3 regions of the Comamonas sp. FUJ_7 genome follow, and region 1 is predicted to be linked to each of the others. Evidence: predicted binding sites of a transcription regulator. Region 1 holds the regulator's gene; each other region holds the start of a gene.
The links. Region 1 encodes LexA, which represses DNA repair genes until DNA is damaged. Its sites were predicted from a motif close to ACTGTATNNNNATACAGT; they were not measured.

Region 1 (9,843 bases):
CGGACTGACACTCCACCAGGGCATGGAACGGCGCACCACAAAGGCTTCAGGCTCAAAGCTCTCCTGAGCCGTGCGTTTGACATGGGCAGACTCAGGAGCATCTTCAAGCTCCTCGTTATCGCTGCGGCGGCGCCCCACCACATGGTCTTGCTCTTGACTGCTCATGCCATCGAAGGCCGAGTAATCATGCTCCCACTGCTGCAATGCCCAGTAGCTCCCGCCGTCCAGCCCTCCGCCCTGCTCTGCAGCAATACCTGCAGTCACGGCAGCATCATCTGCAGGATTTTCCGTCCCATCTTCATAGCCCGTCAGGTCACGACCATGGCCACTATCCGTGCGCTGATGCAAAAAAGTATCGACGACATGATCCAGCTTGAAAGCAGGCGCCAGCAAAGTCGATAGCTTAGCCGTCAACGCAATCATCTCGCCTCGCTGCTCCCCTCGCAGCCACAGACACAGCGCATAAGGCGTGCTCGGCACTTCAAACTGCGGCCCTTTGAGGTGAGGAAACTCGCGCATCAACGGCAGTCGAACGCCCAACGCGTGCAGAAGCTGTTGACCCAGCCCTGCAACCACCTGCTGACCATCCACACTGGACTGCAGCTTCTTCAGTGCGATTGGCAGCGCTGCCCCAGACTCAGCCAGAGTGAAAAAGACATAGCGCCCCTGCTCAGGGAGAGACGCCAGAATGCCCGCTTGTGCTTTTGTCATGAAATTGCCGATTCAATAGATAGAAGACATCTCAAAGTTTAGTAGCGAATCGCCACAGATCTACTCAGTCATGCCTGAGTGCAGGATTTCAGAAAACTTTCACTTTCGGTGGAAAAAAGTTAGATGTTTCTAAAAAGTGGATTTTTACGCTGCTACAATTCATCCCATCGACGACAGGCGCGTAGCTCAGCTGGTTAGAGCACCACCTTGACATGGTGGGGGTCGTTGGTTCGAGTCCAATCGCGCCTACCAAATATCGCAAGCAAAACCAGAGCTTGCAGCAAAAGTGCCCGCTAACAAGCGGGCACTTTTGTTTTCAGGGCACGAAAAAGGCATACACAGCACTTCTGCTCATTGGTACCCAATCCTGTATCCAGCCACAAACTCAGGCATGAGTCCTACGCCTCAATATGCATTGGATGGGCTGTCTCCACGAACAAAACAAATTTTGGTGACTTTGTCCACTCGATTCAGCAGCAAAGCCTTGCTCTTATGATCGAGACTCCGCCATGTCCAGCTTTACCCCTCTCTCTTCCCATCATCAACACGGGCTACGCGCCGTATGGCGACAGCGCGGGCCCCTGGCCTGGCTGCTGTGGCCTCTGTCATTGATTTACGGCTCCTTGCAAGGCTGGAATGCCAAGCGCATGCGCAACCATCAGCAAAGTGCAGGCGTTCCCGTCATTGTGGTTGGCAATGTCATCGCAGGTGGTGCTGGCAAGACACCCGTGACTCAAGCCGTTGTCGCCCACCTCCAATCGAAAGGTTGGCAGCCGGGCATCATCTCGCGCGGCTATGGCCGCAAGATCAAAAACGGTCAGGATTGCCGCGAAGCATTGGCAGACAGCCCCGCCAGTGATGTAGGGGACGAGCCTGCCTTACTGGCTCGTAGCACAGGCGTTCCCGTCTTTGTTGCCACCAAGCGCATTGATGCCGCACGGGCGATGCGCCAACACTACCCTCAGATCAATGTCATCGTCAGCGATGACGGCCTGCAGCATCTGCGCTTGGCGCGAGACGTTGAGCTGTGCGTCTTCAACGATGAAGGTACTGGCAACGGATTTCTACTACCCGCCGGCCCTCTGCGCGAACCTTGGCCGCGTACAGTGACAGCCGTGCTTTATGCAGGCACACCCCCTCACCCTGCAGGTTCCTCGCCTACTTTTGCGCTGCAGCGCAATCTGGCCAGCCAAGCGCGTAACGGTCATGGGCAGAGCATCACCCTGAAAGACCTCAGCGATCGACCGATAGAGGCTGTGGCTGCTGTAGCACGCCCTGAATCGTTTTTTTCCATGCTGGCGACACAGGGCGTGCTCCCTGCAGCAACACAGGCCTTGCCAGATCACTATGATTTCGAGAGCTTTAGCCGAAAGCTGGGTAAGGAAAATCCATTGATTTGCACTGAAAAAGATGCAGTCAAGCTCTGGCGCAAACACCCTGATGCCTGGGCTGTGCCTTTGCAGTTGCAACTGCCCGACGAATTCTGGCACTTGCTGGATACGAGACTGGCCGCAGTTTGCGCAACAGACCGCACAGGCTGACTATCATTAGCGCCAGTTCTCAGACTTCAGACATTTGCAGCCCTCCCGGCTGCCCACTCATTGATTGCAGGATTCCCCATGGATGCCAAACTTCTTGAACTACTGGTCTGCCCCGTCACCAAGGGCCCACTGCGCTTTGACCGCGAGCATCAGGAGCTGATCAGCCATAGCGCGCGCCTGGCCTATCCTGTTCGCGATGGCATCCCTGTGCTGCTAGAAAATGAAGCACGACCTTTGTCCGACGAAGAGCTGAGCGACGAGCAATAAAAGCCATGAGCTACACGGTACTGATTCCAGCCCGCCTGTCATCCTCGCGCTTGCCCGGAAAGCCACTGGCTGATATTGCCGGCCTGCCTATGATCGTGCGCGTGGCGGAACGCGCTGCATTGGCCGGGGCCGCGCGCTGCGTGGTTGCCGCCGATGACGAGAGCATTCTGCGCGCCTGCTCAGAGCATGGCGTTCACGCCATCCTCACCCGCAAAGATCACCCCAGCGGCAGTGACCGCCTGGCCGAGGCCTGCTCACTGCTGGGCCTTTCAGGCAACGATGTGGTTGTCAACGTGCAAGGTGACGAACCGTTGATCGATCCCAAGTTGATTGATGCTGTCGCTCAACTGCTGCTGGCCCGCCCCGAAGCAAGCATGGGTACGGCAGCACACCCCATCAGCAGCCTGGCTGACTACCGCAACCCCAATGTGGTGAAAGTCGTCTGCGATGCAAGCAGATTGGCCAACTACTTCAGTCGCGCTCCCATCCCTTTCTCTCGCGACCACTCTGATGAAAAGTGGTGGGAGACAGCGGCCCCTCAGCACGGACACACAGGTTTCGCACCATTGCGCCATATCGGCATCTATAGCTACAAAGCGGGCTTTCTGCGTCAGTTCCCGCAGCTTCCTCCTGCCCCGACAGAGGCCATGGAGCAGCTTGAGCAACTGAGAGCCTTATGGCATGGACACCGTATTGCGGTACACATCACCCCTGATGCGCCCGGCGCTGGCGTGGACACCCCCGAAGACCTTGAGCGCGTGCGCGCCGTCTTCTCGCACTGACACAGCGCTCGTAAGCCGCTTGAGCAAGCGCACAGCATTAAAGCAAAGGCTGAGGAACTTTGGTGACGCTCGTCTTTGCTGACAATACCTTGCAAGTTTCTGCCGCTAATTCCTTTATCAGCTTAATTCCTCTAACCGCTCAGTCTAAAAAAGCCTAGACCCAATACAGATAAGGGCTGCTAGCTATACTTTCCGCATAGTCCAAATAGCGCATGTAAGACTACCTGTACTTGAATTACAACTACAGTAATCGCGTTTGCAGCGGATACCAACCTCCAATTGGCCGCACTTGTGACAGTTTTGCCTAGCTTGTGTAAGGCTCTGTTGGTCTAGTGCATGCTATCCTTGCCCGCGAAAAAATATGACATGAGGATTACAGGCGTCCACCCGCCTGCCTCGGTCAGCAAGAATTTCTACTCTCCTCAAGGATTTCCATGAAACTGATTTTGTTGGGTGCTCCCGGCGCCGGCAAAGGCACTCAAGCGGCCTTTATTTGCCAAAAGTACGGTATCCCTCAAATCTCCACAGGCGACATGCTGCGCGCTGCCGTCAAGGCTGGCACTCCTCTGGGTCTGCAAGCCAAGGCCGTGATGGATGCAGGCCAACTGGTCAGCGACGATCTGATCATCAATCTGGTCAAGGAACGCATTGCTCAGCCCGACTGTGCCAAGGGTTTCCTGTTTGACGGCTTCCCCCGCACCATCCCCCAGGCCGACGCCATGAAGGCCGCCGGCGTGAAGCTGGACTATGTGCTGGAGATCGACGTGCCCTTCGATGCCATCATCGAACGCATGAGCGGCCGCCGCAGCCACCCTGCTTCTGGTCGAACCTATCACGTCAAGTTCAACCCCCCAAAGGTGGAAGGCAAGGACGACGTGACCGGTGAAGACCTGGTTCAGCGTGAAGACGACAAGGAAGAAACTGTCAAGAAGCGCCTGGATGTCTACAGCAACCAGACCCGCCCTCTGGTCGACTACTACAGCAACTGGGCCAAAGCTGACGCTGCAGCGGCCCCCAAGTACCGCGCGATCAGCGGTACTGGCTCCGTGGAAGAAATCACTGAGCGTGCTCTGGCTGCGCTGGCATCCTGAACACTTGATCTCTCGGTCATAGTGCGCTCCGCATATGAAGTGCACTATAGAAAAGCTGCCCTGAAGGCTGGTGGAAACACCAGCCTTTTTTATTCTGAGCACCACATCTCATGCAGCTCAGTTATAAAAATACATAACACCTCCCCGTTTGATGGCCTTGAGCTGCAGCCTGAAAGAGGTGTTTACCGATCTCCTCAGATCCCATTGACCATGTTCTCGGTATCTAGCACCTATCGGTGCGTGGCCAGCCCATCAGCTCCAGCATCAAACTGATTCTGGCCTTGACTGCAGGCAGCGTACTCACCAGAGGATCCGTCACTCCTGCGGCCTGCACCACCTGTCCCTGCTCACAACGGGTGGTCAGCCTCACAAACATGCCTTGCTCTTGCGCCCAATCCAGGGCTGGAATCAGCGCTTGATGGACCGTTCCATTGCCAGTTCCAGCCACCACTACACCTCTCACACCAACCGCATGCCAAGCCTTCAGCAATGTCATGGCCACCACATGGTTATAGCCAGCATGACTAGTGAGCATCTCGACCAAAGGCCAAGCTTGCGGCTCTGGCAGTGCCTGAGCGGATGGAAGCCCCTCCAAACCAAGTTGACGGGGCACGGCTTGCGCCCAGCGCACAGCCCCCTCCTCCACCCAGCCTTGCGCTCCCGAGTCAATGCCTTCAAAGGCATCTACTCTATAAGGGTGAGATTTACGCACTTCCAGCGCTGTAAAGATGCGTCCAGCCACCACAGCCAGCACTCCTCGACCTGCAGCCTGCGCATCCGCAGCACAAACAACCGCATCGCGCAAATTACCGGGTCCATCAGCAGAAATTGCCGTGGCGGGGCGCATGGCACATGTCAGTACAACGGGCTTCACAGGCTGGAGTACGCATTGCAAAAACCATGCAGTTTCCTCCAGAGTATCGGTACCGTGGGTAATGACAATGCCGGCCACTTCCTCATCTACCAACAGCTCTGCACAACGGCGCGCCAATGCCCGCCATGTGACGTAATCCATGTCCTTGCTGTCGAGCTGAGCAACCTGTTCAACCTGCAGTTCACCCTGGCTTGCACTCCGCTGCAAACCAGGCACCGCCTGCAGCAATTCGCTCACCTCCAACTGAGCCGCTCGGTAGCCAACATTCGCCCCCGCCTGATCTGCCACCCCTGCAATCGTGCCACCTGTCCCCAATATGACGATATTTTTGCCACGCTCCACTTGCAGTCCTCTTCAAACTGATTAAAAATACAGGTACTGGATGAAAATACAGCCCTCATCCTCGATTGATCAAGGAATGCCAATGGACCACCCCAAGCTCACTGCCCGCCAGCAGCAGATACTGGATCTCATCCAGTCCAGCATCGCGCGCACTGGCGCACCACCGACACGAGCAGAGATTGCCAGCACCTTCGGCTTCAAGTCTGCCAATGCAGCTGAAGAACATCTGCAAGCACTGGCCCGCAAAGGAGTGATCGATCTGGTCAGCGGTACCTCCCGAGGCATTCGTCTACGTGCAGAGACCGTGCGCAATATCAACGCGGCGCGCGGAACCAGGTTCGCCTTGCCGTTGTCGGCTATGGCTCCTCTGATACTACCCCTGGTCGGCCGCGTGGCTGCAGGCTCGCCTATTCTGGCGCAGGAACATATCGATCAAAGCTATTCCGTAGAGCCCAGCCTGTTCGCCGCCAAGCCCGACTATTTGCTCAAAGTACGCGGCATGTCCATGCGGGATGCAGGCATCATGGACGGTGACCTGCTGGCCGTTCAATCGACACACGAAGCGCGCAATGGACAGATTGTGGTCGCCCGTCTAGGAGATGATGTCACCGTCAAACGCTTCAAACGCACACCTCAAGGCATTGAGCTGCTGCCTGAAAACCCTGACTACAAGGTCATTCACGTAGCTCCAGAAGAGCCATTTGCCATTGAAGGCTTGGCCGTGGGCCTGATCCGCAACAGCATGTTCATGTAACGACCTTGCGATCCATTCAGCGACAGCTCAACAGTACGGCGTTGAAGTCCTTTCTTAATCTAACACTCCAGCCCCAGAGGTAGGTGCGAAGCCATTGAGCTTCGCCCTGGGCGGAGCTATTTTCGAAAAATGCAGTCCTGCCCTTATCCATTCCGATGATCCTGATCATCACAAGGAGTTGCCAAATGGGATTCGCCACATCACTTCAGTCTTTCAACCTCCCCAGTCAGAAAGACCCATCCTCTATGCTTGCCGCCAGCCTGGAGCCGAATACGGTGCCCTCTCCCTCTGCCGCCGAATCTTCCAGCAAGGAATATTCCAACCTCAAAATCACTCGCCACCGCATTCCTTTTATGCGGGCCAACCGCAGTCGCGATCCCAAAAGCAGCGCCATATCGCGGTCCAGAGCTTCCAGAGACCCCTCGCAACTGCTAGCAGTGCCAGCAACTGTCAGCACACAGATGAAAAGTACTCCTTATAAAGCGCTAAGAATCGTTCAGCATGAACCCGGCAAGCATCCAGAATGTCTTTTCATCTCTGGTCGCATGGCAGATGTCTGTGCTGCACTAGAGCGCATGGCTTTGGCCGAGCAAGCTGCCCCACAAGCCTAAAAGCCCGTGATTGAATCACAGGCTACAGTCCCTGAAAAAGAGATCTGACACCTATCCTAGGGAAGAGAGTCCCCTCTCTCAGACAGCAAAGACTCATTCAGTGCTCCTCCGCGGCCAGGTAGTGTGAAGAGAATCTGAAGATTGTCAGCATCCATTTGCTGTACGACGATGGTGCCGTCGTCATGCAGGTAAATCCGCACTGATTGAACATCATCCAGATCCCAGTACGCGACATTGGTACCCACCCCATGCCAGCCATGTTCTTCACAGAGTCGCCTGCGCCTCAGAGCTTGCAAAAATTGCGGTGGAGCTCCCATATCTGAGTTAACTCTCACCCAATTCTCGATCACCAGTGCATAAGCACCTTGCTGTGACTCACAAGGCTCTGCCGCCTTCAAATGCTTGATCCAAGAATTCAAACGCGAAGCAAAGCTGTATTGCAGGTCGTGGACCATGTAGCCCCCAAAAAATGAGCGAGAAACTGAAACAGATCAACACTTTTACATAAGCAGCTGAAATATCCTACAGACAATTTACCAACAGACACCAATGAAGCAGATTGCGATGACTGCCCCTCAGGCCGAGGTTCAAGAACCATCTACAAGCCGCCACAGCGACATAATTTTGGCAAAGAGGCGCGAACAGGCCTCCTGAAAAGATGCACGGGATCCCCCTTAACCTAAGCCTCAATGTCATTCACCCAAAGGTTTGCTCAGTCCGCCTCTGATGTAACTCCAGCAATCTCAGCTTTACTCTCTGCGCTTGCAGACCCCATTCGGGTTGCAGCCAGCAAGCACAAAACCAATTAGTCTCGCTCAGCATCTTCATCTACAGGCGTTGATTCAATTCAGTCGCAGTTCAAAATCACAAGCCGAGACCCATATCTCAGCATTTACCAAGCCTTTGATGCAAAAAAGGGGAGATTCCTTTCAGAATTTCCCCTTGCTCATTAAAACGTGATCATGCAGATCAGGATCGCGATGCCCACTGACTCACAGCAAAACGATGTCGTACTGCTCCTGCGCCATCGCCGTTTCGGCCTGCAGCGAGATGGGCTTGCCAATGAAGTCCGACAGGCTGGCCAGGTGTTGGCTTTCCTCGTCAAGGAACATCTCCACCACCTTGGGCGATGCGACGACGCGGAACTCGTGGGGGTTGAACTGACGCGCCTCGCGCAAGATTTCTCTAAGCACTTCATAGCAAATGCTGCGTGCCGTCTTGACATTGCCTTTGCCGGAGCAAGCTGCGCAAGGCTCGCACAGCATCTGGGCAAGAGACTCGCGCGTGCGCTTGCGCGTCATCTCCACCAGGCCCAGCTGCGAGAAGCCTCCGGCCATGGTTTTGACGCGGTCGCGGGCCAGTTGGCGGCGGAACTCGGAGAGCACCTCGCTCTGGTGGTCTTCCCGCACCATGTCGATAAAGTCCACGATGACGATGCCCCCCAGATTGCGCAGTCTCAGCTGACGCGCAATGGCATGTGCGGCTTCCAGATTCGTCTTGAAAATAGTCTCATCGAAATTGCGCGCACCGACATAACCGCCGGTATTGACGTCAATCGTGGTCAAGGCTTCGGTCTGATCGACGATCAGGTAGCCACCAGACTTCAAATCCACTCTGCGCCCCAGGGCTCGGGCAATTTCCTCATCTATGCTGTAGAGGTCGAAGATGGGTCGCTCACCCTTGTACAAGGCCAGCTTGGGCACGGCGGCAGGCATGTATTCCTGGCCGAAAGTCTTGAGCAGAGCAAACTGCTCCTTGGAGTCAATGCGAATGCTTTGGGTGTTCTCGCCCACCAGATCCCGCAGCACGCGCTGCAGCAGATTCAGGTCCTGATGCAGCACGGACATGGCGGGCAGCTTTTGTGCAGCATCCTTGATGCGCGCCCAGGTCTTGCGCAGATAGCGAATGTCGTCGGCCAACTCAGCGTCGCTGGATTCTTCACCATTGGTGCGCAAAATAAAGCCACCACCGCCGCCGCTTTCCTTGGTTCCCACCAGCTCCTGCAGGCGTGCGCGCAAGGCATCGCGTTCGTTTTGTGGAATCTTCTGGGAGATACCGATATGGTCGTCCTGCGGCAAGAACACCAGCAATCGCCCGGCCACACTGATCTGCGTGGAAAGGCGTGCACCCTTGGTGCCTATGGGGTCCTTGATGACCTGCACCATGATGGACTGGCCTTCAAACACCTGTTTTTCGATAGGAACCAGAGGCTGATCCTTGCGCGCAAACATGGGGGCTTCGCCATTGTCCTGACGCTGCCACACATCGGCCACATGCAAGAAGGCTGCGCGTTCCAAACCAATATCGATGAAAGCCGACTGCATGCCGGGGAGCACACGCGAGACCTTGCCTAGGTAAATATTGCCCACCAGCCCACGCTCCAACGGGCGCTCCATGTGCAATTCCTGCACCGCTCCGTTTTCGACGATCGCCACCCGCGTTTCCTGAGGCGACCAGTTGATCAAAATATCTTGCTGCATTGACTGTCGTTCTTTCTTTATAGGTCTTGCAATTCGGCTGCACCCAGTGTGCGACGCCCACATGGCAGACGCAAGACGGCCAGCATGTTAAGCATGCCCTAGCGGGTTGGAGTCCCAAACCTGCGCTGAGTTCAGGAGCCTTGTTATGTACCAGGTCTTGGCTAGGCCTCAGAGTGACCAGCCCAGCTGGCGCAGCAACTGGGCAGTTTCATAGACCGGCAATCCCATGATGGCTGAATAGCTGCCGCGAATTTCTGCAATATGTGCTGCCGCCCTGCCCTGTATGCCATAGGCACCAGCCTTGCCCATGGGCTCACCAGACGCCACATAGGCATCAATCTGAGCTTCGCTCATGGGTGCAAAGTGAACTGTCGAGACACACAAGGCCTG
Region 2 (9,843 bases), 140 kb from region 1:
GGCACGCACGCCGGCGACATGATCGGTGAAATCGCCCTGGCCATCGAAATGGGCGCAGACACCGTGGACATCGGCAAGACCATCCATCCCCACCCAACCCTTGGCGAGTCCATCGGCATGGCCGCGGAAGTGGCGCACGGTTCTTGCACGGACGTGCCACCTGTGCGCAAGTAAGCTCTCGCAGATTGCTTAAATCAAAGGCAGCCTTCGGGCTGCCTTTTTAGTTGTTGAAAGTAGGTGCTGCTTGGATTGACTATGGGTGAGTCTAGTCTGGTAGGTGTAATCCAACAAAAACTAAGATTTGTGATCTTCTAAGTTGCTGTACTAGCAGGTGCAGGTGCAGGTGCAGGTGCAGGTGCAGGTGCAGGTGCAGGTGCAATTTCTGCGGCGGCTATATTTACTTGAAATCCACGTTGAGTGAGGTTTTCATAGTAGTTCGCTAAGTTAATTTTGCTAAAAAATGGCAAATTTGCGATGACATTTGCCTGGCTATCTCCAAGTATTAAGTAAACTATTTTGTAGTCATTGCTATTTATTTTATTAAGTGTGATTTTATTTTCTAATCCGTTTCTTATGCTTTTTAACTTTCTTCTCGCCTTACTTCTAAACTCTTTGTCTGACAATAAAAGATCACTGGAAACAAATCCTTGAGAAAAAAGATGGCTTAGACCAGCTGATCCGCCTTTTCTATGCTTAACGTGTATAAAATCTTTGTTATTGGAAAGCAAATCGCACAATTCAATTGGCGTGGTTTTTCTTGTGCTTTTTATTAGCTTTTTGTCAAGTAAATGTAATTTTAGAGATTGAGCAACCCGGGCGTTGTAGTCACCTTCGCTTTCAATTGATGTTATGCTTTTTCCATTATTTTTGACCACAATTTTATTTACGGGGGGGAAATTTATTGAGGATTCTTTGATTTGAGACAGCGTTTGCTCAATTCTTGTGCTGAAATTATTATCTACCTCATACCATATTCCATTAAATAAAATATTATTTTTGCTATTTATTGAAACTTCGTAATAAATTGAATTATATATTTTAAAATCTAGTATTTCGCCATCGTTTTTATTTAAGAATAGTTTGTCGCTTTTCAGAAGTTCTATATTTAATTTTAATATATCTATATTTTTTATATAATCTGACGTATGAATTATTGGTTTGATATCGTTTTTGCTTCTTGTGAAACTGAAGCCTAATACTTCATCCCATTTCACTAGTTCTGGAATGCTTATTGTGAAACTTGGGTTTGCGGATGAAATATCTTCTAGCAGTTTTTCGTCTAATTCTGAAATACTGGAGTTGTCTTTAATTCTTCTTATATTATCAACCCAATCAAAGTTTATTTGATAATCATTGTTGTTGTAGTGGTTGTACAGATTTTGTATCAAATCTGGAATTTCATGCGGCTCTAATTCTGTTCCAAAAGAATATATTGAATCGCCTCCGGAAATATTTTTGTAGGTCACGCCATTTTTGGCAGATCCTGTAACTGCTCTAAGCACATCTTTTGAGATGTCTATTCCAAATATATGCGCACTAGTCTCTCTAGATGCCTGTGATTTCTTTTGAACAGCCTGCTCATCCAATGTTAGTAAATCTACGGATCTGAGACTATTATGGTTCAATGTGTTTAATGCTGTTTTTATTCCAAAGTCTTGAACCAAATATTTTGAGTCAATTAAAAATCTTCCATAGCCGAAAGAAAAGATCATTGTTGCTTCGTTAGAGCGAACTATGATAATTGCAGAGCTAGATAAGTTGTTTAAATCTACTATGTCTTCTTCAGCTAATTGATCTGCAAAGAACTTCCATTTTGGGGATGAGGTGACTTGTTTTTTTATGTAAATAATCCCATCTACTTCATGTACATTTTTAATTTAGTAAGGAATTACAGATGTCACATCTTTTAGAAAGCTTTCAAAAGATTTTGTTTTGAATTCATCTTTGACTAAAAAAGCATTTAAATAAATGTATGGTTTCTTCGAGTTATTTGAGTTGCTCATGATGTATAAAATATTAAAAAATAAAATCTTCAGGCCATAAAAAATAAGGCCCAAACCGCGACTTAGCCACAAATTCAATTCCCGCTTGCTTGGCTGCAGGCGTGAAGTAATGCCGATCACCTTCAGTAGTCAGCAATTTCGCGTCAACAGCCTTGGTCAGCCACTCGGCAGTTTTCATGCCGTGCTTGGCTGCAATCTTGGAGGTGGATAGTTTTTGAATGCCATTGTTGCAGACTTCATCGTCACTGCTCTCGGTGCTTGAAGTGGTGGAGCTTGCTTCCTGCTCGACGGAGCTGACACGCTCCATGCTGATCCGAACTTCATCGCTGATACGGATGATGCGCTGTGCCTCTTCATAAGTTTCTTTGTAGAGCTCTGCATCGTCATCGCGGCGGATAAGGATGCCCATCTCGTTGTTATTGATCTGGCTGAACTCGTAGAGATTCAGGCTGGTGACGATGGCGTTTTCTTCGTTCAGGTAGCACTTGGCATGCAGGTTTTTGCAAAAGCTGGTGCGGATATAGCTCTGTGCCTTGAGCCATTCAATTTCCTGGGGCTGAAGCTCGCTTTTTCCGTAGACGATGCGCACATCGATCTTCAAGCGGTTTTTGTCTTCCAAAAGTTCCTTGATGCGATCTTTGAGTTTGAGAAAGGGGCTGATGAGTACCAGCCTTTCCTTGGCTCCCTTGATCAGTTCTTCAAGAAAGTAATTGGTCGCTGACGTATTTAAAAATTTGGCCATATTGTTTCAAGCGATTTCCAAGATATCTCCGACCTTGAGTCTAAAAGCAACGCTCTTTTTTCTGAAACAATTTGTCTATAAATCAAGTGCGATAAATTATTTGTTGTTTTGATAAGAATGAAATATTTATCAAAATTAATAGCAGCTAGCGTAGTCTGCATAAAGATTAGAGCAGGATTTTTCTGTTTTTTGATGAGGGAAACCTCAAGGGCGTTTTTCTGCGATATATCGTCGCCAGTGACAGAGGCCGGTTCTCGCCCCGCCGGGGGAAAACCCGGTTCCTGTCCATGAAGCATGGCATGAGGCTAGAACAATATAACAAGCCAAAACCGACTCAACCCCAATTGCAATAAGCGCAAACAGCTATCAAATCAGTATCGCTTTGTCGTCATCGACAGAGGGTGAGCTGTTTGATGAATTTCCCGATCGATCAATATCACTCTGTGCCTGCAGTGAAACAGCAGAATATTTCCTGATCGGGAAATATTGAAAGCCTTGTCTCCCACTGCACGATCTTGCACCGACCGAAGCAGGACGAGGTAGGGCCTGGCAGAAGAGGCCGCTCTCAAGCCTTCTTCAAGAACTCGGATTTGAGAATGAATGGCCCTTGATCGGTCTTGCAGTCCACGTCGTGGTCGCCGTTGTCATACAGCAGACGTATGCCTTTGATCTTGGTGCCTTTCTTGATCACGGTCGAAGAGCCCTTGACCTTCAGGTCCTTGACCAGCAGCACGCTGTCGCCGTCGGTCAGTGGGGTGCCGTTGGCATCTTTGATGATGCGCTGGCTGCTGTCTTCGTCATCAGCGGTATTGGCGTGGGCAGACCATTCGTGGGCGCAATCGGGGCAGATCAGCAGTTCGCCATCGGGGTAGGTGTTGTCCAGGCCGCACTGGGGGCAGGAAGGCAAAGTGGTATGGCTCAAGGCGTCGCTTTCATTCAAAAAAACGACAAGGGTAGCCTGTACGCATTAGTGGCAGGCCGGGGTGCGGTTTGCGGCTGGCGTTGCGGAGGCGTCTACTCGCGCCTTTTTCAATATTTTGATAGCTTTCAGCGCATGTCCGATAAGGGCTGAGGGCTGTTTTTGTACTTATTTTGAGGAGGGCGAGGGCGGTAGGTGCTTGTCATGGGCTTGAGAGCACTCAGGCGCATTTCTGAAGCATTTCTGAAATGCTTGGGCAGAGCCTGCATCTTGCCCTCTCTCTTATTCGTACTCAAATTCGGCGCGGTAGTCGTCCGGGTTGATGCCTTCCGCACGCAGCGGCTCTACCAGGCGAAAACGTGTGATCTTGGCGGAGGCGGTGATATAGCCTTTGATGACCCATTCCTGTGTGACGGGGCTGTGGGCCTCGGCGGCCAGTTGCTCGATGACGCGCGTAGTCTTGCGCCGCGCCAGCATGCGAAACAGCGCGGGCACATGGGTCAGCAGGCGCTTGAGCAGGTCTTCGGCATCCGGCAGCCATTCGCCTTGCTTGGGCAGCTCGGGCACAAAGCCCCACTCATCTTCACTGAGGGCGCGCCACAGCACGATGGCATGGCCGTCGGCATCGCTCACACAGGCCATTTCTTCCAGTTGTGGCGTTTTCATGGGGGCGTAGCGCGAAGCGGCTCCGGCGGCCAGCAGTGCGCCATAAGCCGCCGTTACGTCGTTCACCTGCAGGCGCAGCGAGACGGATGACTCCACCTTTTGCACTTGCAGCAGGCGCAATGTAGCGCTGCCGGTATCGATGTCCACAAAGCCATCACCGCGCTGCACTGCGGTAAAGCCCATGACATCTCCCCACAGGGCGGCACTTGCGTCCAGTGCGGTCACGGGAACGATCAGATGGCTGATTCCAAAAAACATAGCAGGCTTTGCACAGTGGGGAAGGGTTGCAATGATAAATCGCCATGATTGTCAGAGGAGGGTGCGCTGGCAATGCAGGCTTTTCTGTTCTGGCTCATCTGTGCCGCCAAGACGATTGAGGAATCGGCGTAGTGTGGTTTTTCGTGGAAAGTTTAAAATACTGTATAAATAAACAGCTATTGATGATTTTGCTTGGGCAAAGCATCCGCCGCATCTATGCAACTTATCGCCAAACTCAGCATCCTTGCCGATGCCGCCAAGTACGACGCCAGCTGTGCTTCCAGTGGCGTCAAGGGGCGCAATTCCATCGGCGGCAAAGGCATGGGCTCATCCGAGGGCATGGGCATCTGTCACAGCTATGCTCCGGACGGACGCTGTATCTCGCTGCTCAAGATACTGCTGACCAACTTCTGCATCTACGACTGCCGCTATTGCATCAACCGCAAAAGCTCGAACGTGCAGCGCGCGCGCTTCACGGCAGACGAGGTGGTGAAGCTGACGCTGGACTTCTATCGCCGCAACTGCATAGAAGGACTGTTTCTGTCCAGCGGCATCATTCAGTCCAGCGACTACACCATGGAACAACTGGTGGAAGTGGCACGCAGCCTGCGCGAAGACCACGACTTTCGCGGCTATATCCATCTCAAGACGATTCCAGACGCCGCGCCGGAGTTGCTGGAGCTGGCGGGCCGCTATGCCGACCGGCTCAGCATCAATATCGAGCTGCCCACCCAGCAAGGCCTGAGTCAATTGGCACCCGAGAAAAATGCGGTGCAGATTCAGTCCGCCATGGGAGATGTGGCTCGGCATATAGCGACAGCCCGCCAAGAGCGCCAGGAGCAGGCAGCGCATGCGGTGGTTTCCCTGCCCAAGCAACGCGTGCGCCGGGCCAAACCGCCGCGCTATGCACCGGGTGGACAGAGCACGCAGATGATTGTGGGGGCCGATGGTGCCTGCGATGCGGCTATTTTGAGCACCAGCAGCGACCTTTACCAAGGCCCGCGCTTGCGGCGCGTGTACTACTCGGCCTTCAGCCCCATTCCCGATGCCTCGTCCGACTTGCCCCTGCAGGCTCCGCCGCTGCTGCGCGAGCACCGGCTGTACCAGGCTGACTGGCTCATGCGTTTTTATGGCTTTGCACACCAGGAAATCATCTTGCCGGACAGCGGGGGCATGCTTGATTTGGAGGTGGACCCCAAGCTGGCCTGGGCTTTGGCGCATCGCCAGCACTTCCCGGTCAACCTTAACCGCGCGCCCAAGGAGTGGCTGCTGCGTGTGCCCGGCCTGGGCGTGCGCAGCGTGCAGCGGTTATTGATGGCGCGGCGCGTGCGCAGCCTGCGGCTGGCGGATTTGCAGCAACTGCGCATTGCCACGGCCAAGGTGCTGGCCTTTGTGGAGCTGGCTGACTACCATCCGCGCCGTGGGGAGCTGGAAAGCCCGCTGCTGCGTCAGCAACTGCTGCAACGCATGAGCGATGGGATGGTTCAAAAAAAGCATAGCGGTATGCGCTTGCCAGATAGGGGCTTGGGCACGAAAACGGCTCAACTCTCATTGTTCGATGGGGTGTGAGTCATGAGTGGTTTGGCTTCGCACTCGCACTCAGACTCACACTCACGCGCGCAGTCTGACGGCACCGACTTCCTGGTGATTGAGCTGGCCCAGCCCGACGATTTCGATGGTTTCAGGCAAGCGGCGCGCGTGCTGCTGGCTTTGGGGGTTCAGCCCCATGCCGTGCGTTGGCGCTGGTGTGCACCCTGGTCGCGGCAAATGCAGGCGCAGGATTTGTTTGCCTCTGATGGTGCTGGCAGCGTGGCGGGCAGGGCGCTGACGCCTGATGAACTCGATCAGATACCTCTGCCACCTGCGTCAGCGCTGCGCTTGGGTCGCACGCAGCTGTCCACCTTGCGGCTGGCCTGCTGTCATGAGCGGGAAGGGCGATTTGCGCTGTGCTACCGCTGGCTGTACAGACTGCAGGCTCAAGCGTCACTTCGCCATGATGCGCTGGATAGTGATTGGCGCGAAATTGAACGCTTGGCCAAGGCGGTGGGGCGCGAGATTCACAAAATGCATGCCTTTGTGCGTTTCAGGCCGCTACAGCTGGGCGATGCAGGGCAGGCGGGGCAAGCGTGTGATATCCCAATTGGTATGCAAACCGATACACAAGTCGATATGCAAGGCGATATGCAAATTGCCTGGTTCGAGCCCGAGCACCATGTGCTGCGCGCAGCCTCTGGCTTTTTTCGGCGGCGCTTTCCCAATATGCGCTGGGCTATTCTGACGCCGCAGTGCAGCGTGTTCTGGGATCTGGAACAACTGCAGATGGCTGCGGGCTGCACGGCCGATCAGGCACCAGGGCCGGACGCGGGTGAGCAGCTGTGGCTCAGCTATTACCGCGCCACCTTCAACCCGGCGCGCCTGAAAGAGCAGGCCATGCAGCGCGAGATGCCGCGCAAATACTGGAAAAATTTGCCGGAAGCTGTGCTGATCAGCGAACTGATTGCTGGTGCACGTGGACGCACTCAGCGCATGTTGGCCGCTGAGTAGCAGTCCTGACTGCCTCGCGCAGAAAAGACGCAAAGCTGACAGCAGGATTTGCTGCTTTGCAGCATGCCACTATCATGGCTTCAGCGGTTGGTGTGGATGCGACTCAGTCTCAGCTTGAGGTTGTGGCTCAGAGGCATTGCACAGCACACCGTAGTTGGCCGTCTGCTCTTGGCAGACTTCAGGCCGGCTCTCGCTGGTGTTGCATGGACTGGACCGGGCTATTGCTGCCGTCTGCTTCTTGAGAGAAGCATCCTGAATGGCCTGATTGCCACTTGCAACGCTGACTGAATCGACTTCGAGGCATGCGTGAGTGCGCCTTGGTATTGAGACAGGAAAGGGCATGGATGCTGCATGGATCGCAAACCATTCTGAACTGGTGTCTGCTGGTGACAGCGGCTGCACTGCTTGGGCATTGGGTTCACCGTAGTTCGGGATTTCCGCGTGTGCTGGGCTATACCGTGGTCGGGATGGCCGCCGGTTGGCTCAACACAAGCATGGGCTGGGACGATTTGCCCTGGCCTTTGCAGGGCGGCACTGCGCTGATGCTGGAACTGGCCGTAGGTATCAGCTTGCTGCTGGCGGCATCTCAGGTATCGATGTCCTGGCTACGACGCCAGCCGTGGCTGTTGCTGCAAAGCTTGGGTGAGTCCCTGCTGGCAATGACTTTGACCACGGCAGTGCTGCTGGCGCTGGACTGTGGCTGGGCCGTGTCTCTGGCGGTGGGTGCTGTGACCATGGCGGCATCGCCTGCCGTGCTGCTGCGCATTGCACATGATTTGAAGGCACGCGGCGCGGTGACTGACCGCAGCCTGCTGCTGGCCACACTGAGTGCCATGTTGTCACTGCTAGTAGTGCTCAGCCTGAGCTTGATGATGAAGCCCGACGCCGAGGGCGGTCTGGTATTTTCAGCAGCCCACCTGTTGGATTGGGCGTATTCCTTGCTGCTGAGCCTGGTTTGGGGTGGTGTGTTGACGGCTGCGCTATGGCCGGTGCTGCGCTGGCAGTCTTCACGTAGCGACTCTGCGGCGCTCTATCTGCTGGCGGCTTTGACGGCGCTGTCGATTCTGGCCGAAAGGTGGGGAGGATCAGCTGCTCTGGCTTATATCGCCGCCGGTTTGCTGCTGCGTCAACTCAGCCCGCGGCCTTTGCTGTGGCCACCGGCTTTTCAGTCAGCCAACGCTATGCTGAATCTGCTGATGTTTGTGCTGGTCGCCAGCATGGTGTCGCAGCTGACGTTCTCTGTTGCTCTGGTTTCGATAGTTGCAAGCGCGGTACTGGCAAGGGCTGTAGCCAAATTTTCGATGATTTTGATGCTCGGTCATGGCACAGGCATTGGCTGGCGCAGGCAATGGCCGGTGGCCTGCTCGCAGCTGCCGCTGTCGGGTCTGGCGTTGCTGATGGTGTCGGGCCTAGCGGTGCAGTGGCAAGGCCTTGATGTGGCCAGTGGCCAGCAAGTGGCCGAGAAACTTTCCGCCATCGCGCTGCCCATGATTGTGGTGTGCGAATTGCTGGGCGTGCTGCTGGCATCCACCGCACTGTGGCGCTGTGGTGATGCGCACAGAGGGATAGGTCGCGCAGCATTGAAAGCAGGGGAGAAGCGCCATGACACTTGAAGCCTTTCAGCCATCGACGGCGCTGACATTGGGGGTGGAGCTGGAGCTGCAGCTGCTGAGCACCACTGACTATGACATGACACCTTATGCGCCCGACATGCTCGCGCTGCTGAAGAACGCTGCAGTGCCGGGCTCCATCGTGCCCGAGGTGACCGCCAGCATGATCGAGATTTCAACGGGCATCTGCCAGGATGCGCAAGACGCCTGGCAGCAACTGGCGGTGACGCGGGATGCACTGGTCAAGGCCGCAGACCGGCTCAATATCGCGATAGCCGGTGGCGGCACCCACCCGTTTCAGCAGTGGCATCAGCAGCGCATTTACGACAAGCCGCGCTTCAAGGAGCTGACGGCACTGTATGGCTACCTGACCAAGCAGTTCACCATCTTTGGCCAGCATGTACACATCGGCTGCCCCGACGCCGATGCTGCGCTGCTAATGCTTCATCGCTTGTCACGCTACATCCCGCATTTCATTGCGCTGTCGGCTTCCAGCCCTTTTGTGCAGGGGCAGGACACGGCATTTGATTCGGCGCGATTGAACTCCGTGTTCGCCTTTCCGCTTTCGGGCCGTGCTCCGTTTGCGCTGCACTGGGAAGACTTTGAACGCTATTTCGACAAGATGGCGGCCACGGGCGTGATCCGCAGCATGAAGGACTTTTATTGGGATATTCGCCCCAAGCCCGAGTTTGGCACCGTGGAGGTGCGTGTGTTCGATACGCCGATTTCCATAGAGCGCGCTGCGCAGCTGGCGGCCTATGTGCAGGCATTGGGCGCCTGGTTTCTGAGCGAGCAGCCTTTTGAGCCGCAGGAGGACGATTACCTCGTCTATACCTACAACCGTTTTCAGGCTTGCCGCTTCGGGCTGGACGGCAGCTATGTGGATCCGGTAACTGCGGAGCAACTGCCGCTGCGCGATCATATTGCGCAGACGCTCAAGCGTATTAGCAGCTATGCCTCCGAATCCGGTCAGAGTGCCTTGCACGATTTGGGCAGGGTCATCCAGATTGGCAATGACGCCAGCTGGCTGCGCGAGCGCTATGCGCAGGTACGCCAATTACCGGAGGTGGTGCGACAGGCATCGCTGTGCTTTGGAGGAAA
Region 3 (9,843 bases), on a different contig from region 1:
ATCTTCCAGCGCGCACGCACCTTGAGGCTGCCGCGACCGGTGCGGTAGGCATCTGCAATATCGCTGCTGGACGAGATGATCTGACCGCCGCCCGGATAGTCTGGGCCGGGAATCAGCGCCAGCAGCTCTTCTTCGGGCAGTTGCGGCTTTTTGATCAGTGCCACGCAGGCTGCAGCCACTTCCACAAGGTTGTGGCTGGGAATTTCTGTGGCCAGGCCCACGGCAATACCGCTTGCGCCATTGAGCAGCGAGAACGGCAGGCGCGCAGGCAACTGCTTGGGCTCTTGCGTGCTGCCGTCATAGTTGGGCGTGAAATCCACCGTGCCCAAGTCGATTTCATCGAGCAGCAAGCTGGTGATCTTGGACAAACGCGCTTCGGTGTAACGCATGGCGGCGGCGCCATCACCGTCGCGGCTGCCGAAGTTGCCCTGGCCATCAACCAGCGGATAGCGCTGGTTGAAATCCTGCGCCATGCGCACCAGCGCGTCATAAGCCGACTGGTCGCCGTGCGGGTGGAAGCGACCGAGCACATCGCCAACCACACGGGCGCTCTTCACGGGCTTGGCCGCCGTATTGCCATTGGGGCCGCCATAGCTCAGACCCATGCGATCCATGGCGTAGAGAATGCGGCGCTGCACGGGCTTCAGGCCATCGCTGACATCGGGCAGAGCACGGCCCTTGACCACCGACAACGCATATTCAAGATAGGCGCGCTGTGCGTATTGACCCAGATCCAGTGCATCGCCAGCAGCTTGTTCGGACAAATCCAGTATGGTTTGATCGCTCATGAATTCTTTGTGATTTTTTCCTAGAACTTACGCAAACCAAGCTGCACAAAGGCAGTTTCCTTGAGGCACAAAACCTGCTTGATCCTGATTTTCGTAAGTCGTTTTTCAGATTGCGCCTGTCAGGCGACTCAATTTATTGGGATACCGAATCAGCGCCTGTCATACCCGGCAAGGTCATGCGAATGCGCGAGCCCGCAGCACTGCTCTTGCCGCCACTCACACTGGCAGAAGCCACACGGCCTGCCAGCGGATTGGCGGCCTGCAGCTGTTCGTAAATACCGGTCACGGCTTTGACGTAGTTCAGCGTTTCCTTGTACGGCGGCACAGACTTGCCATATTTGTTGACCGCTCCCTCGCCAGCGTTATAGGCGGCCAGCACCAGATCGAGACGACCAGGAAACAGATTCATCAGATAGCTGAGATAACGCGCACCCGCTGGGATATTGACGGCAGGGTCGGACAGCTGCTGCTGCATGCTGCGATTTTTGTTGGCGGCAACGCCAAAGCGCTCCGCCGTGGCTGGCATCAGCTGCATCAGGCCGACCGCGCCCTTGGGCGATACCGCCTCGGCATCAAAGCCAGACTCCACGGCAATCACGGCCTTGATCAAGTCATAGTCCACACCGGTTTTTTCAGCGGCTTTTTGCAGGTGTGGGCGCACGCTCTTGTAGCGCGGCGAAACCTCGAAAAAGCTCTGCGTGCGCGTGCGTGCACTCAAGCCTGCGGCAGCGCTGGAATGGGGCTGCAGGCCCGGCTTGCTGCTGTCATAGAGATCGCCCCTGAAGAACAGCTTGTAGCGCTCGTCCAGCGCCTCGGCCGCAAAGTGGGTGACGCCAAATTCATCGACATAGGCCCACAGGTCGGCATGCGCCGCCGGTGCCAGCGCCAGCCAGCCTGCGCCCGCCAGCAACAGGTGCAGGCCAGCCTTGCGCAGACGCCCACCAAGGAGCGCCAACGCTGATGACTGATATGAAGACTGAAAACTTGGCATGACTTGATCCCATCACTGCGGCAGGCGACTAGCAGTTAGCAACTAGCGCCCTCACGAACCGCTCAGATATCGACCTCCACGGCATCGCCATGCAGCTCCATCAGCTCGCGGCGGGCAGCGGCTTCGCCCTTGCCCATGAGCTTGGTGACCACGGCTTCGGCCTGGGCAAAGTCCAGATTCATGAACTGCACAGGCAGCAGGCGGCGCGTATCGGGGTTCAGCGTGGTTTCCCACAGCTGTTCGGCATTCATCTCACCCAGGCCCTTGAAACGGCTGACCTGGCACTTTTCACGCGGCACGCCGTCCTTGGCACATTTCTCCAAGATGGCGTCCAACTCGCCCTGATCAAGGGCATAGACCTTGATCGCAGGTTTTTTGCCGCGTGCAGGCACATCCACACGGAACAGCGGCGGCAGGGCCACATGGATGTGGCCGGCTTCCACCAGCTTGGGGAAATGCTTGAAGAACAGCGTCAGCAACAGTACCTGAATATGGGAGCCGTCCACGTCCGCGTCCGACAAGATGCAGATCTTGCCGTAGCGCAGGCCGGACAGATCCGGCTCGTCATTGGGGCCGTGCGGATCGACACCAATCGCCACCGAAATATCGTGAATTTCGTTGTTGGCAAACAGGCGGTCGCGGTCCACTTCCCAGGTATTGAGCACCTTGCCGCGCAGCGGCAGGATGGCCTGGGTTTCCTTGTCGCGGCCCATCTTGGCGGAGCCGCCGGCAGAGTCCCCCTCGACCAGAAACACTTCGTTGACGCTGGTGTCCTTGCTCTCGCAGTCGGTCAGCTTGCCGGGCAGCACGGCCACGCCGCTGCCCTTGCGCTTTTCGACCTTCTGGCCGGCCTTCTGACGGGTCTGGGCGGCCTTGATGGCAATCTCGGCCAGCTTCTTGCCCCATTCCACATGCTCGTTGAGCCACAACTCCATCACCGGACGTGCAAAGCCCGAGACCAGGCGCACGGCATCACGCGAGTTCAGGCGCTCCTTGATCTGCCCCTGGAACTGCGGGTCCAGCACCTTGGCATTGAGCACATAGCTGGCGCGCGCGAACACGTCGTCGGGCATAAGCTTGACGCCCTTGGGCAGCAGCGAGTGCATGTCGATGAAAGCCTTGACGGCCTGAAACAGACCATCGCGCAGACCGCTGTCATGCGTGCCGCCCGCCGTGGTGGGAATCAGGTTGACATAGCTCTCGCGCAGCGGCGCGCCTTCTTCGGTAAAGGCCACGCACCAGGCTGCGCCCTCGCCTTCGGAAAAGCTGTCGTGGTGCTTGTCGGCAAAACCCTCGCCTTCAAACAGCGGGATGACAGGCTCGCCATGCAGGCTTTGCGCCAGATAGTCGCGCAGACCGCCCTTGAACTGCCAGGTCTGGGTATCACGGGCTTTTTCATTGATCAGCGAGACCGCCACGCCGGGCATCAGCACGGCCTTGCTGCGCAGCAGATGCACCAGCTCGCCCATGGGCAGGTTGGTGGACTCGAAATACTTGGCATCGGGCCAGGCACGCACGGTGGTGCCGTGCTTGCGCTCGCCGGGCTGCAGATCGCGAACCTTCAGCGGCTCAATCACATCGCCGCCGGAGAACACCAGCGTGGCCACCTGACCGTCGCGGTGCACGCTGACTTCCATGCGGGTGGACAGCGCATTGGTCACCGACACGCCCACGCCGTGCAGACCACCTGAGAAGCTGTAGGCGCCGCCATTGGCCTTGTCGAACTTGCCGCCCGCGTGCAGACGCGTGAAGACCAGCTCCACCACGGGCGCTTTTTCTTCGGGGTGCAGTCCAAAGGGAATGCCGCGCCCGTCGTCTTCAACGCTGTAGGAGCCGTCGGCGTGCATGATGAATTTGATTTTTTTGCCGAAACCGGCAAGCGCTTCGTCGGCCGCGTTGTCGATCACCTCCTGCAGGATGTGCAGGGGGTTGTCGGTACGCGTGTACATGCCGGGACGCTGTTTGACAGGCTCCAGACCCTTGAGAACGCGGATCGAGCCTTCGGAATATTCGTTGGACGGTTTGACTGCCATGGGGGCGGATTGTAGTGGCCTCTCCGGATGAGAGCTGGATAAATTCACAGTTGTTTACTCCCAATACTCTTGCACAAAGCCGGAACATCTGTCTTCGGAATGTGTTTTTTCCTCAGTGCCAGTGCAGAGAAATATTGAAAAACCATAGCTTCATTCGCCTATCAACTATTGATTTCAGAATGTTTTCTTATCGAAATTGATAGATATCAAGCGCTATACGCTCACTTTTTTATTAATTCAAAGCACTGCAATGCGCTCGACCACAGCATGCTTTCTCATTCTGGCAAGCGAGACTGCCACGCATGTGACGGCACGTACAGGCGTATATGCGCGGGTTTCGCTACAGTGATGCGCTTACAGATTCCTGCGCTTTTGCAGACACGGCATGACCACAAAGACAACTCCTCACTCCATGTCCATGGCACAGATTCTTCTGTGCGGGGGCGCCATCGTCACCCTCTCCATGGGGATACGCCACGGCTTTGGCCTGTGGCTGCTGCCCATCACCCAGGAAATGGGCTGGACGCGTGAGAGCTTCTCGCTGGCCATTGCCGTACAAAACCTGTCCTGGGGCGTGCTGGGCATTTTTGTCGGCATGCTGGCCGACCGCATCGGCGCGTTCAAAGTACTGATCGGCGGCGCTCTTCTGTATGCACTGGGTCTGGCCGGCATGGCTTTGTCGCCCAACACCACGGTTTTTTTGCTGACCGCAGGTGTGCTGATTGGCGCAGCCCAGGCGGGCACGACTTACGCCGTGATCTACGGCGTTCTGGGCCGCCAGATTCCTGTGGCACGGCGCAGCTGGGCCATGGGGGTAACGGCGGCGGCGGGGTCGTTCGGCCAGTTCTTCATGGTGCCTGTGGAGGGCGGGCTGATTGCCCAGTTCGGTTGGTCGAACGCGCTACTGGTGCTGGCCCTTTTTGCCTTGCTGATCGCCGCCCTGGCCTTTGGCCTGCGCGAGCCGGGCTTCAGCAGCGGCACGCCCATCAAGCGGGAGCAGACCGTGGGCCAGGCGCTCAAGGAAGCCTGGACCTACCCCAGTTTCTTGCTGCTGATGGCTGGCTACTTTGTCTGCGGCTTTCAGGTCATGTTCATCGGCGTGCACATGCCCAGTTACCTTAAGGACTTTGGCATGGAGCCGCATGTGGCCAGCACCTCGCTGGCATTGGTGGGCCTGTTTAATATCTTTGGCACCTATCTGGCCGGCAACCTGGGCCAGAAAATGCCCAAGCGCTATCTGCTGTCGGGCATTTACGGCCTGCGCTCGGTGGCGACGGTGTGCTTCTTGCTGGCCCCGCTCTCGCCCTGGTCGGTCTATATCTTCTGCGCAGCCATGGGTTTTCTGTGGCTGTCCACCGTGCCTCTGACCAATGCCACCATCGCCCAGATCTTTGGCGTGCAGCATCTGTCCATGCTGGGCGGCTTTGTGTTCTTCAGCCACCAGATCGGCAGCTTCCTGGGCGTGTGGCTGGGCGGCTATCTGTATGACATCAACGGCAACTACGATATGGTCTGGTATCTGTCGATTGCGCTGGGCATTTTTGCCGCCCTGGTCAACCTGCCCGTGCGCGAATCGGCGATTGCCCGCCACCCAGCAACCAAGGCCGTCTGAACCATGCAACTCAAACTCTGGCAACGCTCGCTGATCTGGGCCGCCGTACTCGCGGTGCTGATGGCCGTGTTTGCGCTGTATCTACAGCCGCAGTTCATGCTGACGCTGGCCGATCAGGTCTGGGCCTGTTTCTGAGAACCTGCTGACCACAAGCGCGGCGGCGACATGGCCGCCCTCAGCGAGGGCACCGGCACTGCTATAGTTTTTGGCAAGATGACCTGCCCCCCCCTGCCCCAAGCCCCCGCCTCCCCTCCTTCAAGCCATGGTGCACAAGCGCCCTCCGACTGGGTCAGCCGCTTTGCCCATCTTGTCGCCCCCCAGGGCAGCGTGCTGGATCTGGCCTGCGGCATGGGCCGCCACACCCGCTTTTTTCATGCATCCGGCCATGCTTTGACCAGCGTGGACAAAGCACCAGAAGCAACCCAGTCCATCGCAGAGATTGCCGAAGCCATTACCGCCGATATTGAAAGCGGTCCCTGGCCTCTGGCAGGCCGCAGCTTTGATGGCATAGTCATTACCAATTACCTGTGGCGACCGCTGTGGCCCCAAATTTTGGCCAGCGTCAAACCCGGCGGTGTGCTGCTGTATGAAACCTTTGCCCAGGGCAATGAAGCCTATGGCAAGCCGTCCCGCCCGGACTTTCTGTTGGCCCCCGGCGAGCTACTGCAGGTGTGCACAGGCTGGAGCATCGTGGCCTATGAACATGGGCTGCTGCGCCAGCCTGACAGGGTCGTGCAGCGCATTGCCGCTATCAAGCCTGACGCTGATAGTGCATACCCCGCCTTGCTTCAAGCCTGATTTCGCCCTGATCTCACTGTTTGTTATCGTTTCTCTGGACATTCATGCCCAACTACGCCTTGCTTCTCGCGCACGACGAATACCCCTGTCCCACCACTGACTGGCCTGCCGAGCCAGGCGGTCCCTGCGAAGGCTGGGCCGAATGGTTTGAGAGCGTGCCACTGCTGTTCAGCGTGCTGCTGGGCGATGCCCAGCATCTGCCAGAGCTAGTGCCCTGCAGCGCCTATCAAGACAAGCAAAGCCTGATTTCCCTGGCCGCGCCCATGGCCCAGGTCAAGGCGCGCTGGCAATGGTTGAAGGCGCAGATGGAGCCATTGCCCGCCCGCTGGCCAGAGTCGGTCAAAAAACAGTGGCAAGAGATTGACACCCTCATCACGCAAAGCCAGCGCCAGTGGCTGCTGCTGGACTGCGCCACGTTGATTCCTGAAGACACCGATTCGCCTGAGTACGCAGCAGCGCTCAATGCCCTGCGCGACCGCTGCACACAATGGGACTGCGGCGTTAACACCTTGCCCGAATCGCTACAAGTTTTGAAGCAGGCCCCGCAATCTCAGTTGGGCTGGTGGAGCCATAGCGTCATTGCCCGCACCGAGGTGATTGAGCGCGATAACGACGATGACTGGCCTGCATGGCTGGCCGACCACTATGTGGAGCGCTACCACAGCGCCTGGGATGAGGCGACAGATACTTATCTGGTTCTACCCAAAATCCATCCCCGCACTGGTGAGCCTTTACCCAAGAAAAAAAGGCCGGACGCTTGGCCCATGGGCATGGTCACGCCCTATGGCCGCTGGCTGCTCAAACCTATGGAAGGCGCATCTGGCGCCCATACCTCGGGCGGCTATATCTGCGTGAGCTACCCCGAGGAATCAGAAGGCGCGGGCGCAAAATCCGGCCTCAAGGACTTGAACGGCAACTGGGTGGTGCCACCATCAGCCGGCTACCGCAATGCCTATGCCATCACGCCTCAGGTCATGGCCTGCCAGTCGGAGAACGGGTCTGGCATGGAAGACCTGCGCAGCCTGCCAGGGCTTGCGCTATTGCATGAGGGTGTGAGCAGCATCTACTACAACGCGGAAGAAGACGAATTCATCCGCGCCGATCAGGGGCCGTATGGCAGCTCGCGCAAGCTGCTGCTCAAGAAAGATGGCCAGCCGCTGTTTGATGCCAGCAAGTACGAGCACATCAACGACTTCAACGCCAAGAGCGGCCTGGCCGTGGTGACGGTGCGCGAGAACTACATCGACGAGCAAGGCGAAGAAGCCTGCCATATCTGGGAAGGCGTGCTGCATATCAGCGGCCAGGAGATCATTCCCTGCCAGTACAAAACCATTGAGCGCGGCTTTAGCAGCTCTCCGCCCAAGGTGCTGCCCGGCGGCAAGCTGCTGGCCATTACCGACAAAGGCCAGCCCCATGTCTACAGCACCAAGGGCAAGCTGCTGGCCTCGCCCGACATCTGGTGCCCGCCGCTGAACTGCAGCCCCAAGAAAAATGAGCTGCTCACCTTTATGGGTGAAGGGCCAGAGGCCGAACTGGTGATGTTTTCCATCAAGGACTTCAGCATCACCCGCACGGGCGAAACCTGGGACGACTACCGCAACGCCCTGCGCGGCATGTTCAAGGGGCTGGACGGCGAACAAGCCGAAACCACGACCATGACCCGCGCCGAGCTGATCGAGGCCGAAGACGAAGTCTGGATGGGCGACCTGTGCCGTATCCTTTGCCTGGGCGACGAGGATGAAGCCACTGCGCTGCTGCAGGCATGGCGCGACTGCGTGGCAGAGCCTGACCCTGACGATATGGGCTGGGATGATGATGACGAGATCGACCCCGACGTAATGCATCTGCCCGCGGGCGAAAACGCACTGACGCTGTACTGGGTGCATCTGATCCCCATCGCCACCCAATTCGCCCGCTTTGACTGGAAGGATGCCGACGGCATTGCCGACACCCACTGGCTGCCCGGCACCGACGACTGGCACTGGGACACGCCTGCCGATGGTGTGGAGTCTGGCCTAGAACATCTGGCCGAGCATCTGTCAGGACGTGGCATGGCGCTGATCAAACTGGCGACGGACGACGACAGCCTCCGCATCACCGTCGTGCGCGCGAGCGATGCCGAGGATTTTCTGGACCGTCTGGCGCAGGCCCGCATTACGGCCTGGAATTACAGCGCGGATTGAGATGCATAGAGAGTCCTCTGTGCCCCCTCTTGCCTCAACACGTCTTCGCGAGCCGGCAAAGCATGCCGTCAAAAGAAGCCGCAAAAACCAAAACAATATGACGTCTTGAAATTAATTATTTCGTCTAATCGTCATTTATCAACAACACTTCAACCAAAATCAGTTTTTACTCGGCACTGTACCTTGTAAACCACGGCCTGGACCCTGTGCCTGTTTGTAGAATTCATTTTTCCCGTTTCAGATTGCGGATATGACATCACCCTCCGTCGCTCTCACTGGCAGCATTGTTGCCCTCATTACGCCCATGCTTGAAGACGGTAGCGTCGACTACCCGTCGCTGCGCAAACTCATCGACTGGCATGTGGCCGAAGGCACCAGTTGCATCGGTGTGGTCGGCACGACTGGTGAGTCTCCTACCGTCAATGTCGAAGAGCATTGCGAGATCATTCGCGTCTCCGTGGAGCAAGCTGCCGGGCGCGTCTCCATCATGGCTGGCTGCGGCGCCAACAGCACGCACGAAGCTATCGAGCTGGCCCAATACGCCAAGAAGGTGGGTGCAGACAGCCAGTTACAGGTGGTCCCCTACTACAACAAGCCTACCCAGGAAGGCCAGTACCAGCACTTCAAGGCCATTGCCGAAGCCACGGGCGACCTGCCCGTGATTTTGTACAACGTGCCCGGCCGCTCGGTTGCAGACATGCAGCACGACACCGTGCTGCGTCTGGCCCAGATCCCCGGCATCATCGGCATCAAGGAAGCCACCGGCAATATCGAACGCGCCCAATGGCTGATTCGTGATGTTCCCGCCGGCTTTGGTGTGTATTCCGGTGATGACCCCACTGCCGTGGCATTGATGCTGTGCGGCGGTCACGGCAATATCAGCGTGACGGCCAACGTGGCCCCCCGTCTGATGAGCGAGCTGTGCAAGGCTGCCATGGCCGGCGACGTCAAGCGCGCCATGGAGTTGCAGTTCAAGCTCATGCCACTGCACAAGAGCCTGTTTGTGGAAGCCAATCCCATTCCTGTGAAATGGGCAGCGGCCCGCATGGGCTTGTGCAGTCCCGCACTGCGCCTGCCGATGACGCCTCTGAGCCCGCAATACGAAGCGGTTGTTGAGGCTGCTATGCTGAAAGTTGGCGTACTGTGATCGAGTTGCGCTAAGCTAGCGCTTTTTCGCACATAGCTTGAACGCTTCTCAAGGACAATCCGCGTGAAACAACAAACAGCACGTTTGGGCCTGCTCAGCATCGCGCTGGGCCTGTCTGCCTGCACGACCACGTTCCAAGACACCAAGATCGACTACAAGAGCGCGGGCAAGAATCAAGCTCCGTCCCTGGAGGTTCCTCCGGATCTCACGCAGCTGTCGCAAGACTCACGCTACATGGTTCCTGGTGGCGTGGTGTCTGCAGCGGCCATTGAAGCCAACGCCAAGGCAGCC

Region 2: the regulator LexA is predicted to act here: its motif matches at 4,748-4,765, upstream of AC2I9W_RS02350 (putative DNA modification/repair radical SAM protein).
Region 3: the regulator LexA is predicted to act here: its motif matches at 3,846-3,863, upstream of AC2I9W_RS05180 (DNA topoisomerase IV subunit B).

The regions. Positions count from the first base shown of each region.
Region 1 covers NZ_JBXXZI010000001.1:656,351-666,193, forward strand. Annotated here, with positions in the region: gene AC2I9W_RS02970 (Dyp-type peroxidase) at 1-711, opposite strand, end outside; tRNA gene AC2I9W_RS02975 (tRNA-Val) at 887-963, shown strand; gene lpxK (tetraacyldisaccharide 4'-kinase) at 1,221-2,252, shown strand; gene AC2I9W_RS02985 (Trm112 family protein) at 2,331-2,519, shown strand; gene kdsB (3-deoxy-manno-octulosonate cytidylyltransferase) at 2,525-3,301, shown strand; gene adk (adenylate kinase) at 3,736-4,392, shown strand; gene AC2I9W_RS03000 (asparaginase) at 4,616-5,608, opposite strand; gene lexA (transcriptional repressor LexA) at 5,691-6,362, shown strand; gene AC2I9W_RS03010 (hypothetical protein) at 6,548-6,973, shown strand; gene AC2I9W_RS03015 (hypothetical protein) at 7,030-7,428, opposite strand; gene rng (ribonuclease G) at 7,966-9,453, opposite strand; gene AC2I9W_RS03025 (Maf family protein) at 9,622-9,843, opposite strand, start outside.
Region 2 covers NZ_JBXXZI010000001.1:513,210-523,052, reverse strand. Annotated here, with positions in the region: gene lpdA (dihydrolipoyl dehydrogenase) at 1-174, shown strand, start outside; gene AC2I9W_RS02370 (TIGR04141 family sporadically distributed protein) at 312-1,877, opposite strand; gene AC2I9W_RS02365 (phospholipase D family protein) at 2,017-2,745, opposite strand; gene AC2I9W_RS02360 (zinc ribbon domain-containing protein YjdM) at 3,311-3,667, opposite strand; gene AC2I9W_RS02355 (DUF2621 family protein) at 3,947-4,588, opposite strand; gene AC2I9W_RS02350 (putative DNA modification/repair radical SAM protein) at 4,805-6,157, shown strand; gene AC2I9W_RS02345 (TIGR03915 family putative DNA repair protein) at 6,161-7,132, shown strand; gene AC2I9W_RS02340 (cation:proton antiporter domain-containing protein) at 7,477-8,745, shown strand; gene AC2I9W_RS02335 (YbdK family carboxylate-amine ligase) at 8,735-9,843, shown strand, end outside.
Region 3 covers NZ_JBXXZI010000002.1:307,857-317,699, reverse strand. Annotated here, with positions in the region: gene parC (DNA topoisomerase IV subunit A) at 1-788, opposite strand, end outside; gene AC2I9W_RS05185 (lytic transglycosylase domain-containing protein) at 922-1,779, opposite strand; gene AC2I9W_RS05180 (DNA topoisomerase IV subunit B) at 1,842-3,812, opposite strand; gene AC2I9W_RS05175 (MFS transporter) at 4,225-5,424, shown strand; gene AC2I9W_RS05170 (hypothetical protein) at 5,428-5,559, shown strand; gene AC2I9W_RS05165 (class I SAM-dependent methyltransferase) at 5,638-6,222, shown strand; gene AC2I9W_RS05160 (DUF6630 family protein) at 6,267-8,405, shown strand; gene dapA (4-hydroxy-tetrahydrodipicolinate synthase) at 8,656-9,552, shown strand; gene bamC (NlpB/DapX family lipoprotein) at 9,616-9,843, shown strand, end outside.